DNA from 2 places in the Marinobacter sp. NSM genome. Region 1 is predicted to be linked to the other one. Evidence: predicted binding sites of a transcription regulator. Region 1 holds the regulator's gene; the other holds the start of a gene.
What was found. The regulator FliA, encoded in region 1, starts transcription of late flagellar genes. The targets are predictions, from matches to a motif close to CTAAAGTTTNNNNNNNNNNNGCCGNTAA.

Region 2: the regulator FliA is predicted to act here: its motif matches at 2,439-2,466, upstream of ACTZWX_RS16595 (flagellar protein MotY).

Annotation. Positions count from the first base shown of each region.
Region 1 is NZ_JBQTCK010000001.1:44,130-51,781, forward strand. It holds gene flhA (flagellar biosynthesis protein FlhA) at 1-379, shown strand, start outside; gene flhF (flagellar biosynthesis protein FlhF) at 437-1,753, shown strand; gene ACTZWX_RS00220 (MinD/ParA family protein) at 1,823-2,635, shown strand; gene ACTZWX_RS00225 (RNA polymerase sigma factor FliA) at 2,668-3,411, shown strand; gene cheY (chemotaxis response regulator CheY) at 3,571-3,954, shown strand; gene ACTZWX_RS00235 (protein phosphatase CheZ) at 3,975-4,760, shown strand; gene ACTZWX_RS00240 (chemotaxis protein CheA) at 4,781-6,874, shown strand; gene ACTZWX_RS00245 (protein-glutamate methylesterase/protein-glutamine glutaminase) at 6,919-7,652, shown strand, end outside.
Region 2 is NZ_JBQTCK010000010.1:35,459-43,110, forward strand. It holds gene ACTZWX_RS16580 (SDR family oxidoreductase) at 1-561, shown strand, start outside; gene rnt (ribonuclease T) at 616-1,281, opposite strand; gene pyrC (dihydroorotase) at 1,319-2,350, opposite strand; gene ACTZWX_RS16595 (flagellar protein MotY) at 2,511-3,437, shown strand; gene ACTZWX_RS16600 (histone deacetylase family protein) at 3,453-4,379, opposite strand; gene ACTZWX_RS16605 (bifunctional acetate--CoA ligase family protein/GNAT family N-acetyltransferase) at 4,587-7,334, shown strand; gene rdgC (recombination-associated protein RdgC) at 7,349-7,652, opposite strand, start outside.

The DNA.
Region 1 (7,652 bases):
CCTGGCTCGGCAGGCGTTGCGCCGAATGATCGTTCAAAGCATCTGTGGCAACGACACCGAGATACCGGTGATCACTCTGGATCCAGACCTGGAACAGTTGTTGCTTAAGTCAGTGCAACAGAGTCAACAATCCGGCGGACAGGACGATATTGGCCTGGTGCTTGAGCCCAATATGGTGGAAAAGCTACAGCGGTCCCTTCAGGACAGTGTTCAGCGCCAGGAAATGCTGGGCAAGCCGGCGATTCTTCTGGTTTCCGGGCCCTTGCGGCCGGTGCTGGCAAAGTTTGCCAGTTATGGGGTAGAGCGTTTGCATGTGCTCTCGTACCAGGAAATTCCGGATAACAAACAGATCACGATAGTCGCCTCTGTTGGCCAGTAAGGCCGGCAGGGCAAGGCGAACACCCGATTTGGGCACGCCGGGGGAGGATGAAGCGCTATGAAAGTACAACGGTTTTTTGCAAAGACCATGGCCGAAGCCCTGAAGCAGGTCAGTCATGAGATGGGACCGGATGCCGTTATTTTGTCCAATCGCCGGGTGGACGGAGGCGTCGAAATTGTGACGGCCCTGGACTATGACGAAAATATGGCACGCCAGCGCCTTGGCGAGAAAGCGGCACAGGCCACCAACGGCTCGCGCCTGGCGGAGCTGCAGGCAGACCAGCATCGTCGGCTGGAAGAAGAGTTGAACCGATCGCGCAGTCGCATTCGCGAAGTGCGGGAGAAGCGGGCGGGTGTCGGCGCGGAATGTGATCGTGCACTGGCTGACGATCGGCCGGCTGCCGACTGGTCAGGTGAGCTGGCTGGCGGGTCGACCTCGGTGGGCAATGCAGGTGGCCGGCCAGCGGCGGGCTACTCGGATGAGTTGGCGAGCATGAGAGCGGAAATCAACTCCCTGAGAGAGATGGTCAGCGGCCGTACCTCGGCACCCGAGAAGCCTGCAGTCGCGGCATCCAATGCAGTTCAGCAGAGGCTTGCCGAGCGGCTGCAGGAATTTGGTCTGGGCACGGAGCTGGCAACCTCTCTGTCCCGTCAGCATCGCGCCGGCAGGTTGGAAGACGGTTGGAAGCAATCCCTGAAGATGCTGGCCAACGGCGTACGTACCGCTCGGGAAGACTGGCTTGAGGCCGGCGGCGTCTATGCTCTGGTGGGGCCAACCGGGTCTGGGAAGACCACCACCATTGGCAAGCTGGCAGCCCAATATGTACTGGAGCATGGGCCGGATTCCCTGGCGTTGGTCACCACCGATCGCTACCGGGTGGCAGCCCATGAACAGCTGTTCGTGTTTGGCCGTATTCTCAATGTGCCTGTCCGGGTTGTGGACGAGAGTCATTCCTTGGATGATATTCTGGACGAACTGTCAGATCGGCACCTGGTTCTGATTGATACCGCCGGGCTGACCAGCTCGGATCGCGGTTATCAGGAACAGCTGGCGGAGTTGGCCCGGAGCGATCACAATATCCGTACCCATCTGGTCGTGTCTGCCACCAGCCAGCCGCGCATCATGAAATCGGTGTGGCATTGCTATAAGATGGCAAACCTTGCAGGCTGCGTCATGACCAAGATTGACGAAGCGCTGACACTGGGTGAGTCTTTGGGCTTTGTCATGGAAACCGGCCTGCCAGTAGCGTGGTATACCGATGGCCAGAAGATTCCCGAAGACCTGCACCGGGCAGAGGCCATTCCTCTGATGCGGTTGGGCGTAGAACGCCTGAAAATAATGCAGCACGGCCAGGCCGTTGCAGAAGGGGCTTGAGGCCCGGTGGTACAGCCGGTGCGCTGCCTTTGTGCCCACACAAGAACGCAGTAAGAGACTGATAACAGTATGAGCAGACCACATCCGGTTCAGGTGATTGCGGTTACCGGCGGCAAGGGCGGTGTCGGCAAGAGTAATGTGTCCGTCAACCTCGGTATCGCGCTGGCCCAGAAAGGCCGACGGGTGGTGTTGCTGGATGCAGACCTTGGCCTTGCCAATATCGATGTGCTGTTGGGCATTACCGCCAATCGCAATCTGCAGGATGTGCTCAGTGGCGAGTGCGACCTCAAGGACGTGCTGGTCAACGGCCCGGGTGGTATCAAGATTGTTCCCGCATCGTCCGGCACCCAGCGTATGACCCAGTTGAGCCCGATGGAACATGCGGGGCTGATCAACGCCTTCAGCGAGCTGGGTGACCAGATTGATGTGCTGATCGTTGACACAGCAGCCGGTATTTCCGAGTCCGTCGTCAGTTTCCTGCGGGCCTCACAGGAATTGCTGCTGGTTGTGTGCGATGAGCCTACCTCGATTACCGATGCCTATGCCCTGATCAAGCTGATGAATCGCGACTACGGTACCAACCGTTTCCGTATTCTGGCGAATCAGGTGCGAAATGAGCAGGAAGGCCGGCATCTGTATGAAAAACTGACCCGTGTCACCGAGCGTTTCCTTGATGTAGCGCTACAATATGTAGGTATCGTGCCTTACGACGAAGCCGTCAAAAAAGCCGTTCAGAGGCAGAGGGCCGTTCTGGATGCCTATCCACGGGCCAAGGCGTCGCTGGCGATCCGTGCCCTGGCAGAGAAAGTGGACAGCTGGCCGCTGCCATCCTCGCCAAGAGGGCATCTGGAGTTTTTCGTGGAGCGGCTCGTCGAAGTCTGATCTGAATCCAGTCCTATAAGAAAACCGGATACATGACATTGGCGAAAAACCTGGGAATCTACCATCAGGCTGGCGCAAAAGGCCCCTCTCAGCTGATTGAGGAGCATGCGCCGCTGGTCAAGAAAATCGCCCTACACTTGATGGCCCGTTTGCCGGCCTCGGTTCAGCTTGAAGATCTTATGCAGGCGGGCATGATCGGCCTGCTGGAAGCTGCGCAACGCTATTCCACCGGCAAGGGTGCCACCTTTGAAACTTACGCAGGTATTCGTATCCGCGGTGCCATGGTGGATGAGATCCGCAAGGGCGACTGGGTTCCCCGCTCCGTTCACCGAAATGCCCGCCGTATCGCGGCAGCCATCAAGACGGTTGAAGACCGCACCGGGCGCGAGGCCCAGGACGTTGATGTTGCCGAAGAGCTGGGCATTGGCTTGTCGGAATATCATGCCTCCCTGGCAGACGCCAACAGTGGCCGACTTTTTAGCCTTGATGAACTCAATGAATCCGGGGAGCTGCCGATAGAAGAAACAGAGGCCAGCGATAATCCCCTGGATGGTATTGCATCAAATGCATTCCAGAAAAGCCTGGCAGAGGCAATTGAAGAGCTTCCTGAGCGAGAAAAGCTGGTGTTGAGCCTCTACTACCAGGAAGAGCTCAACCTGAAGGAAATTGGCGCGGTGCTTGGCGTCAGCGAGAGCCGGGTCAGCCAGATTCATAGCCAGGCGGCCCTTCGTCTCAGGGGGCGGTTGTCCGATTGGCGGGAAGACGAGCCAGAATAAACCGGGCCGGCGCTGACCGCGCGGCGCGTAACTGTGTAGATTTTGGTAACCGGCGCTTTACAACGCGGCCAAACAACACACAATAAGCGGTTAAAGCAGCGGCCTGCTAGACTTTCAAAAGGCTTAATGAAATCCGGGTGTTACTGACTGGAGGTCCCATTGGACAAAAACATGAAAATTCTCATTGTGGATGACTTTTCCACAATGCGGCGAATCATCAAAAATCTGCTGCGCGATCTTGGCTTCACCAATACGGATGAAGCGGACGATGGCAACACTGCCTTGCCCATGCTGAGGAGCGGCAAGTACGACTTCCTGGTGACCGACTGGAACATGCCTGGCATGTCGGGTTTTGATCTGCTCAAGGCGGTGCGGGCAGACGAGAACCTGAAGAACCTTCCGGTGCTGATGGTAACTGCGGAGGCCAAGCGTGACCAGATTGTGGCGGCGGCCCAGGCCGGCGTTAACGGGTACGTCGTCAAACCGTTTACTGCTGCCGTTCTCAAGGAAAAGATTGAGAAGATCTTCGAGCGAATCCAGTAACCAGGGGTCGGATGGCTGTCATGACTGACAAGAACGAGAACCATCAGGGCCTTGACCCGGAAGTAACCGAAAAGCTCCAGCAGCAGAGTTCGGAGTTGGCCGAATGCATCAGTTCCGGTAACTACGCCCGGGCAATGTCGGTGATCAACGAGCTTAGTGAAGTTCGCGACCAGAGCCTCTATCGGGAAGTGGGGCGGTTGACCCGGAGCCTGCACGAGGCTATCCGGAATTTTCAGATAGACGCCCGCAGTGCCGAGCAGAAAGAAGCCTTGTCCAAGATGTCCGATGCCTCGGATCGGCTTGCCTACGTTGTCCAGATGACCAGCCAGGCGGCCAATCGCACCATGGACCTGGTCGAAGAAAGCATGCCGGTGGCGCATAACATGCGCGACGAAGCGACCGCCCTGCGAGACGAATGGCAGCGGTTGCGCCGTCGGGAAATGGAGCCGGCAGAATTCCGGGAACTGTACGGACGCATTGATCGCTTCTTTGCGGGCCTGGCCACCGATTCCGACACCCTGTATAGCAATCTGTCTGAAATCCTTCTGGCCCAGGACTTCCAGGATCTTACCGGGCAGGTTATCCAGAAAGTCACGGCCCTTGTGAAAGAAGTCGAAGAGAACCTGCTTGACCTGGTGGTGATGGCCAGCCACGTGGACCAGCTCACCGGCACCGTGCACCAGATTGAAGAAAAAGAAGAATCGGCCGAAAAAGGGGTAGGGCCTCAGATCAAGGCTGAGGAGCGTGATGATGTAGTTTCGGGGCAGGACGACGTTGATGACCTGTTATCCAGTCTCGGTTTCTGAACGATTATAGAGGGTGACGCATGGCGCTTGATGCTGACGAAGAGATCCTGCAGGACTTCCTGGTTGAGGCCGGCGAGATTCTCGAAAAGCTGTCCGAGCAGCTGGTAGATCTTGAGCAGCATCCGGATGACAGCAACCTGCTCAACGCCATCTTCCGTGGTTTCCACACGGTCAAGGGCGGTGCCGGGTTCCTGCAGCTCGAAGCGCTGGTCAACTGCTGTCACTCTGCGGAAAATGTGTTCGATATCCTTCGCAACCACAAGCGCAAGGTTACCTCCGAATTGATGGACGTGGTGCTGGAAGCCCTGGACCACGTCAACGCCATGTTTGATCAGGTTCGTAACCGTGAAGAGCCGACGCCGGCTCCGGACGAATTGATCGCCGCGCTGGATGAACTTGCCAAGCCGGAAAGCGACACGGCAGCGCCAGCAACGCCAACCCCAGAACCCGAACCTGCCGTGGGTGGGGGCAATGATTCCGGTGATATTACCGACGAAGAATTCGAGCAACTGTTGGATGCTCTGGCCGATGAAAAAGGTGCGGATCAACAGCCGGCGGCCGCACCGGAAAATACCTCTGACAATGACGCCGGATCAGACGGCGACGAGATCACCGACGACGAGTTTGAAGCCCTGCTGGACCAGTTGCATGGCAAAGGCCAGTTTGCCGGCCCCCCGGTTGTTGATAACGACACCCCGCCGGAGCGGGAACCAGAAGAACCGGCAAAATCATCCACTGGTGATGATCTGATCACCGATGACGAGTTTGAAAACCTGCTGGATGAGCTGCACGGCAAAGGCAAGAGCCCTGGTGCAGCCCCCGTAGCGGAGACCAAACCTGAGCCTGCGGCCAAGCCTGAGCCAAAGAAGCCGGAACCAAAACAACCGGAACCCGCCAAGCAGGAAGCCAAACCGGCAGCCCCCGCCGCCCCGGCAAGAGATGCGGCGCCCGCAGCCGAGACCACCGTGCGGGTGGATACCAAGCGCCTTGACGACATCATGAATATGGTGGGTGAGTTGGTGCTGGTCCGTAATCGCCTGCAGCGTCTGGGCTCCGAGAGCGAAGATGAACATATGCACAAGGCGGTCGCCAACCTCGACGTGGTGACCACCGATTTGCAGGCGGCGGTCATGCAGACCCGCATGCAACCGATCAAAAAGGTATTCGGGCGCTTCCCACGGGTGGTACGAGACCTGGCCCGAGGGCTGAAGAAAGAAATCAACCTGGTGATGCACGGGGAAGAAACCGACCTGGACAAGAACCTGGTCGAAGCGCTGTCCGACCCGCTGGTTCACCTGGTAAGAAACTCCGTTGATCATGGCATTGAAATGCCAGAGGTGCGGGAAAAGGCCGGAAAGCCCCGTGCAGGCACTGTTACTCTGTCAGCGGAACAGGAGGGGGATCATATCCTGCTTTCCATCTCTGACGACGGTGCGGGTATGAACCCTGATGTTCTGCGCCGAAAAGCGGTGGAGAAGGGACTGTACGACCAGGATGCCGCAGATCGACTGACCGATAATGAGTGTTTTAACCTGATTTTTGCCGCCGGTTTCTCGACCAAGGAACAGATATCCGATGTGTCTGGCCGGGGCGTTGGTATGGACGTGGTGAAGACCAAGATCGGCCAACTTAACGGCCAGATCGACATCGTGTCTGAACAGGGCAAGGGCACCAGCATTATTATCAAGGTGCCGCTCACCCTGGCTATCATGCCTACGCTGATGATCATGCTAGGCGATCAGTCCTTCGCTTTGCCCCTGGTGAACGTGGTTGAAATTTTCCATCTGGATTTGTCGAAAACGAACATCGTCGATGGCCGGGAGTGCATCGTGGTTCGTGACAAGGTATTCCCGCTGTTCCATATCAAGCGCTGGCTGGTACATGGCGCAGCTGGGCAGAAAGAGCCGGAAAACGCCCATGTGGTGATTGTGGCCATGGGTACAAAGCAGGTCGGGTTCGTGGTGGACCAGCTGATCGGCCAGGAAGAGGTGGTGATCAAGCCCCTGGGGCGGGCGTTACAGGGTACGCCCGGTATGGCCGGGGCCACCATCACCGGTGACGGCCGCATTGCCCTGATTATTGACGTACCCAGCCTTCTTCAGCATTACGGTTAGCGGTGCCAGGGCAGACAACATGCAGGATTGTTTAGGAGAAATGGATGACAGTTTCTGTCCTGGTCGTTGATGATTCAGGGTTCTTTCGCAAACGGCTGACGGAAATCCTCACGGCCTCGGGGCAGATCGAGGTTGTTGGTGCGGCAACCAATGGCCGTGAAGGGGTGGAGCTGGCCGAAAAGCTGCGCCCTGATGTGATTACCATGGACTACGAAATGCCCGTGATGGATGGCATTTCGGCGGTTCGTGAAATCATGAAAAAGCACCCGACCCCGGTGTTGATGTTCTCCTCTCTGACGTATGAGGGCGCGCGGGTTACTCTGGATGCCCTTGAAGCCGGGGCAGTGGACTTCCTGCCCAAGAACTTCGAGGAAATTGCCCGGGATACCAGCCAACTTCAGAAAATCCTCATCGATCGGATTCTTGACGTGGCCGGCAGCAAGCCCAGCGGTCGTTCTGCGGCTCCGGTTGCGCGCCCGGCAGCGCCGCGTTCCGGGGGGGCGCGCCCGGCTGCCCCGCAGCCTCCAGAGCGGCCCGCCAGACCGGTAACCCGCGACCGCTCAGCCCCGGTCCAGCCAGAGCCGACCCGCCAGCCGGAAGCGCCAAGACGGCCCTCCCGGAAAGCCGCACCAAGACATTACAGCGTGGTTGCAATTGGCACTTCCACAGGAGGACCGGTGGCGCTGCAGAAGGTCTTGACCGCGCTGCCGGCGTCGTTCCCGGCTCCCATTGTGCTGGTGCAGCACATGCCTGCCAGCTTTACCCCGGCTTTTGCCGA
Region 2 (7,652 bases), on a different contig from region 1:
CGTTTCCACGATTTCGAGCGCACCATGCAGCTGAACTACTTCGGCTCAGTGCGTCTGATCATGGGCTTTGCGCCTGCTATGCTGGAGCGCCGCCGTGGCCATGTGGTGAATATCTCGTCCATTGGGGTACTGACCAACGCACCACGTTTCTCGGCCTATGTGGCGTCCAAGTCAGCGCTGGATGCCTTCAGCCGGTGTGCGGCGGCGGAGTGGTCTGACCGCAACGTCACGTTCACCACCATCAACATGCCGTTGGTGAAAACGCCGATGATTGCGCCGACCAAGATTTACGATTCGGTACCCACGCTGTCACCGGATGAAGCGGCGCAGATGGTGGCGGATGCCATCGTTTACCGGCCGAAGCGTATTGCGACTCGCCTGGGTGTCTTTGCCCAGGTTCTGCATGCCCTGGCGCCGAAGATGGGTGAGATTATCATGAACACCGGTTACCGGATGTTCCCGGATTCTCCGTCTGCCGCTGGTAGCAAGTCTGGTGAGAAACCCAAGGTATCGACCGAGCAGGTGGCGTTCGCGGCCATTATGCGAGGCATCTACTGGTAAGCTGTCTCCAGGCAAGAAAAAACCCGCTTCGGCGGGTTTTTTTGGTTCTGGCAGTTAGCTTGTCGCTTCTTCCTCTGGCTCAATGAGTGGCGGCGGAAAACCGCCCAGCTCTTTCCAGCGGTTCACAATGCCGCAGAACAGGTCTGCGGTTTTTTCTGCATCGTAGGCTGCGGAGTGGGCTTCCTTGTTACTGAAAGGGATGCCCGCCAGTTTACAAGCCTGTGCCAGCACCGTATGGCCATAGGCCAGGCCAGCCAGAGTTGCTGTATCAAAGGTGGAGAAGGGGTGGAACGGGTTGCGTTTGATGTCGGCCCGCAAGGCAGCCGCAAACACAAAGTTGTGGTCAAAGGTGGCGTTGTGGCCGACCAGTACCGCTCGCTTGCAGTCGTGGGCTTTCACCGCTTTGCGGATCGGGGAGAAGATTTCGCTCAGGCCTTCCCGCTCAGGAACTGCCTCACGTTCCGGGTTCCAGGGGTCGATGCCGGTGAAGTCCAGGGCAGACTGCTCCAGGTTGGCGCCTTCGAAGGGGTCAATCTGCTGTACGTGGGTTTCCCCCCGGCGCAGCAAGCCATCGTCGTCCATGGTCAGTATGACGGCGGCAATTTCCAGCAGGGCGTCCCGCTCCGGATTGAAACCGGCGGTTTCAACATCGACAACCACAGGCAGGAAGCCACGGAAGCGTTGGGACATAGGATGTGGCGGCTTGTTTTCTTCTGACACTCGAACTCCGATGTTCGCGTTGTGAATGGATAGTGACTTACGCCATGCGCCAGTGAACGGTTTCACCGGCCTTCAAGGGTACGATGGTGCCGTCAGCCAGGGGCAGTTGCTCTGGCATGGTCCAGGGCTCCCGCACCAGGGTAATGGTATCGGTGTTTCGTGGCAGCCCATAGAAGTCCGCGCCGTTGAAACTGGCAAAGGCCTCGAACTTGTCCAGAATGCCCAGTTCCTCGAAGACGTCGGCGTACAGGCCAATGGCGCCGTAGGCCGAATAGCAGCCGGCACAGCCGCAGGCGGCTTCCTTTTTGTCGCGGGCGTGGGGTGCGGAATCTGTGCCTAGGAAGAAGCGAGGATCGCCGCTGGCAACCGCTTCGCGCAGCGCCAGCTGATGCTTGTTCCGTTTCAGGATCGGCAGGCAATACAGATGGGGGCGGATACCTCCCACCAGCATATGGTTCCGGTTGTACATCAGGTGCTGTGGCGTCACGGTGGCGGCCAGGTTGCCGCCGGTATGGGCGCGCACAAACTCGGCGGAATCCGCCGTGGTGATGTGCTCCAGCACCACTTTCAGGGTTGGGAAGGCCTCGATGGTTGGGCTCAGGACCCGATCAAGAAACACTTTTTCCCGGTCGAAGATATCAATGTCGGCGTCCGTCACTTCGCCGTGAACCAGAAGCAGCATGCCGCACTCAGCCATGGCTTGAAGAACCGGGTAAATATTGCGGATATCGGTAACACCGGACTCGGAATTGGTGGTGGCGCCCGCCGGGTAGAGTTTGGCAGCGACAACGCCGGCGGCCTTGGCTTCCCGAATGGTTTCGGGGGTCATACTTTCGGTCAGGTACAGCGTCATCAGCGGTTCAAAGCCGGTGCTGCCCGCAGCTGCCCGGATACGCTCACGATAAGCCATGGCTGCGGCCGCATCGGTTACCGGTGGCACCAGATTCGGCATGATGATCGCTCGGCCAAAGCAGGCGGCGGTGGCCGGCACCACGCTGTTCAGTACAGCACCGTCGCGCACGTGCAGGTGCCAGTCGTCGGGGCGGGTGATGGTGAGTGTTTTGGTCATGATGGTATCCGCAAAGCAGCCAAAAAAATTTTGTGGATTATATCAGAAGGCGGATGGGAATGTTTTTGCTAATCCAGCCCCTTTGTGGCTCAAGTAATCATTTTGAACGCCGTTAAACAGTCATGTTGGAAACAGACCCGGTTTTCGAGGCGCTCTCACAATGACTTATTCGCTTCGCCATTTACTTCATCAAAAGCTGGCAGCTGCAGGCGTGTCGGCTTTGCTTGCTGTGGCAGCTACGCCTGTTTTGGCGACAAGCTACGGTGCCGGCATTGAGAACAGCCAGTGGTACCTGTCGGAATCTGTGTTTGAGTGTTCCCTGGTACACGAGGTACCGGGATACGGCAGGGCTGTTTTCCGCCATCGGGCCGGCGAAGCGTTGAGTTTCTATCTGGAATCCGAGATCCCGGTGATGCGCCCCGGTCGCGGCCAGCTAGTGGTGGAAGCGCCAGCCTGGCGTCCTGGCGTGGCGCCCCGGGCCATCGGCTCGGTAACGGTCTCTGACCAGCCCAGGGCGGTCACGGTCAGCAGTCGTGAGGCAACGCTGATGACTCAGGGCTTGTTGCAGGGGATGCGCCCGACCGTCACACGAGCTGCCCGTTATGATGACCGGCCCGTGCGGGTCCAACTTTCCAACGTTAATTTCTCAGGCCCGTACTCGGGCTACCGGGAGTGCGTATCCAGCCTGCTGCCGGTGAACTACGACCAGATTCGTCGTTCCCGAGTGCCGTTTGTCAGCGGCAGTACCAGCCTGTCTGATACCGACAGGCAGCTGCTGGATAACATCGTGACCTACGTAATGGCGGATTCCACCGTTGAGCGGATATTTGTGGACGGCCATTCAGACAGTGTTGGCAGCCGCATCGATAACCGGGCGCTGTCCGAAGAGCGGGCGAATGTGGTGGCGGACTATCTGCGATCCCGCGGTATCGATGATGACCTTCTGATTGTGCGTGGGCACGGTGACCAGTTCCCGGTTTCCCGCCGGCACGCGGATAATCGCCGTACCACTATTCGCTTGCAACGGCAGGGCGAGCGCCCCGAGTTACAGCAGGCGAACGGCCCGGGTATGGATTTCTCAGGCTGAATGGAGCGGGACTTCTCAGTAAACCGTGCTGAGCAGGTCAAGGTGGGCGGTGACGCTCTCGGCCAGCGCTTTCAGGTGATATCCCCCCTCCAGAGTTGACACAATCCGGTCGTTTGCGTGGTCATGGGCCACGCTGATCAGCATTTCCGTCAACCAGCGATAGTCGTCCACTTCCAGATTCAGTTCTGCCATCGGGTCGAGTTTATGGCCGTCAAAACCGGCGGAAATCAGTACCAGCTGCGGGCGGAAATCCTGCAATTTCTTAAGCCACGCTGCTTCCACCGCTTTACGGTAGTCCAGAGCCGAGCAGTTGGCCTCGATCGGCGCATTGATAATGTTGTCCGCCTGGCGATGCACATGGGAGTGTGGATAGAAAGGGTGCTGGAAGCTGGAGCACATCAGGATGCGTTCGTCTCCGCCAACGATGTCCACGGTGCCGTTGCCCTGATGCACATCGAAATCAACGATCGCAACCCGTTCCAGGTGGTGGAAGGTGAGGGCGCGCATGGCTGCCAGTGCCACGTTGTTATAGAAGCAGAACCCCATGGATTTGGAGCGCTCGGCATGGTGCCCGGGTGGGCGGGCGCAGACAAACGCGTTGGTCACCTGACTACTCATTACCATATCGACCGCCTGGATATTGCCGCCGGCGGCCAGTCGGGCGGCGCGCAGGGTATCCGGCATCATGGCGGTGTCCGGATCGGTAAACACCCGGCCCCGGGTAGGCTGCATCATATCTAGCTGTTGAAGGTAAGTCTCGGGGTGCACCGTTAACAGCTGGTCACGGGTAATTTCTTCCGGTCGAACCCAGTCCAGATCCCGTTCCAGGTGAGTGTCTGCCAGATACGCGAGGATGGTGGAGATTCGCTCAGGGCATTCCGGGTGCTCCGGGCCCATATTGTGCTTCATGCAGTCATCGTGGGAGAAAAATGCCGTGGTCATACGTCTAGCCTGAACCTGAATATGCTTATTTTTCAGGCCATGTTATCAGGGAAAACCGAAGTTTGTCGTATTTCTTTGGTCTAATGGTTGTGATACCGGATTTACATCAGGAAATACCCATCTAAGATAAGTTATACATTGATAAGTATCCTGTTTTATTGAGATTCTTATCCATATCTTCGTCGCCCATGGTCAGGGAGAGTCACCTTGAGTACCCGCTATCTGGAAAGCTTGTTCAATCCTGAATCCATTGCTGTGATTGGTGCTTCCGAACGGGCCGAGAACCTCGGTGGTATGGTACTCCGGAACCTGCTGGGTGGCGGCTATCCGGGCCGCCTGGTGGTGGTCAACCAGACCGACTACGACAACGTGCACGGGGTTCCTTGCGTCAAGAAGGTCTCGAAACTGGATTTTAGCCCGGATCTGGCCATTATCTGTACGCCACCGGATACTGTGCCGAAAATGATTCGAAAGCTCGGCGAATGTGGTGTGCGTACTGCCATTGTGATGACCGGCGGTATGTCACGTACCCACAGTAAAACCGGGCAGCCGTTGATGTATTCGGTGCGGGACGCGGCCCGGGAAACCGGCATTCGGGTATTGGGGCCCAATACCATCGGCCTGATGGTGCCGGCACGTCATCTTAACGCCACCTATGCACACATGGGCGCCATTCCCGGACGGGTGGCGTTTGTGGGGCAGTCCGGCACCATTGCCAGTTCGGTGATTGACTGGGCTTTTGCCCGGGGTGTCGGGTTTTCTTACTTCCTGACACTGGGCGATGGCATGGACATTGATCACGACGACCTGATCGATTACCTGGCCCAGGATACCCAGACCCGAGCCATCCTCCTGCACATTGAGAACATTCCCAACCCCCGCCGGTTCATGTCTGCCGTGCGGGTGGCCTCCCGGACCAAACCAGTGATTGCCGTGAAATCCGGCCGGGTGCCGGAGTCGGAGTGGTTCGCCCATGAGTTACCGGCCGGCATCAAACGCAGTGACCCGATTTACGATGCCATGCTGCAGAGAGCCGGTGTGTTGCGGGTGGACGGCCTGGGCCAGATGTTTGATGCCCTGGAAACCCTGACCCGAATGCGCTCTCTGCGGCGCGAATCGTTGGCGATCATGGCTAACGGGGTTGGCCCCGGTGTGCTGGCGGTGGACCGGTTGGCCGACCTGGGCGGCGAGCTGGCGGAACTGTCGGAGCAGTCCGTTGATGCCCTGGCGGAGTTGCTGCCGGCCTACTGGACCCGGAAAAACCCGATCGACCTCAACTACGACGCCACGCCAGAACTCTATGGCAAGGCGATCAAGATTCTCGCCAAAGACCCGAACGTGGCCAACGTGCTGGTGATGTATGCGCCAACCCTGATCGAGGACAGCCTGCAGATTGCCGATGCGGTGGTGCAGGCCTCCAAGGGCACACGGCTGAATATTTTCACCTGCTGGCTGGGGCAGAGCACGGTGATGGATTCCCGTGAAGAATTTTATCGTGCCGGCCTGCCGTCGTTCTTCAATCCAGAGAAGGCGGTCATGGCCTTTATGCAGCACGTCCGTCACCAGCGGGTGCAGAGGCTGCTGACAGAAACACCGGAATCCTTCACCGACCATTTTGCCGACCGTGCCAATACCCGGAAACTCGTGGCCCGGGCACTGAGCGATGGCCGGAGGCATCTGTCCAACCGCGAAGCCCGGCGGGTGATCTGTGATTATGGCATCAACACCATCGACACCGTTTACTGTGACGATGTGGAAGAGGTGCTCGAAGTGTTTGCGGTGGAGCGCCGGCCTATTGATATTACGGTGGTGCATGAACAGGGCTGCTTTCCGTTTTTGGACCCGAGTCCCACGCAGCGCCGCTATAAAGGCACGGTTAAAACGCTCAACAGTGAGCCGGCCATTATTGATAGCTGTCGCTTTCTGATGGACGAGTACCGGGAGCATTTTCCGCGCAGCGGCTTTCTCGGCTTTGCGGTGCAGCGCTCTTATCAGCATGTGGGCGGTATTGAATTCAGCGTGGGAATTACCCGTGACGAATTGTTCGGCCCGCTGGTGGTGTGCGGTGCTGCGGGTGCACAGATCAACATCATGACCGACCGGCAGATTGCCTTGCCGCCACTGAACATGGTGCTGGCCCGCGAACTGCTGCGCCGCACCTACATGTACAAACTGTTGAAAGAGCACAGCCTCAAGCCTGAGGAAGACATTCGTGCCGTCTCGGAGACATTGGTGACCCTGTCACAGATTGTCATCGACATTCCGGAAATCCGGGGCCTGGAGATCTCACCCTTGCTGTTCAATGAGCAGGGTGCGGTAGCGGTAAACATCGCCATAGATCTTAATGATCGGCCAGTCAGACCCATCATTCAGCCCTACCCAAGAGAGCTCGAAGAGTGGATTGTGCTGCCTAAGTCCGGCCGCCGTGTGATTATTCGTCCGGTGCTGGCTGAGGATGAGCCGGCACACCGTCAGTTCCATGAGCACCAGTCGCCGGAGTCTATTCGTTATCGGTTCTTTCAGTATCGAAAGCATTTCTCGCGGGAAGACGTCGCCCAGATGGTGCAGATCGATTACGACCGTGAAATGGTGTTTATCGCCAATGCACCGCGGCTGGACGGTGAGGGAGAGGAAACCCTGGGCACTGTTCGCACCTGGACAGACGCAGACAACCTGCGCTGTGAGTTTGCCGTGATGGTGGACGACCGGATGAAAGGCGAGGGGCTGGGCGTGGCACTGATGCAGAAAATGATCGACTACTGCCGTGCCCGGGGCACCATGGAAATGATCGGCAACGTGTTGCCGGACAATCGCCCCATGCTGAAGTTGGCCGAGCATCTGGGCTTTGAAACCAAATACAACCCGGAAGAAGAAGTGACGGATCTGCGGTTGGTGCTGAATGAACCAGTGAAAGACTGGCAGAAGGAGCGGCTGGGGAAAGGGGGCCACTTGTAAGGCCCCCGTCCGTTTTATTCCTCGACGATGGCGGAGCGGTCTTCGCCACCGAGTGCTTCCAGCAGCCCTGGAATCATCCGCGAGAGTTCCAGGGTCATCAGCGAAAAGGCGGCGTCGAACTTGGCCATGGCGTCGTCCATATCCACATCATCCAGCTGGTCCTGCAGGGTTTCACCGAACTTCAGCCGGCGAATGCCCAGTTCTTCATCCAGAATAAACGAGACGTTGTCATCCCAGGTAAGCGCCAGCTTGGTCACCTGCATGCCGGTTTCGAGGTGGTTGCGAATCTCGTCGGCTTTCAGGTCCAGGCCCTTGCAA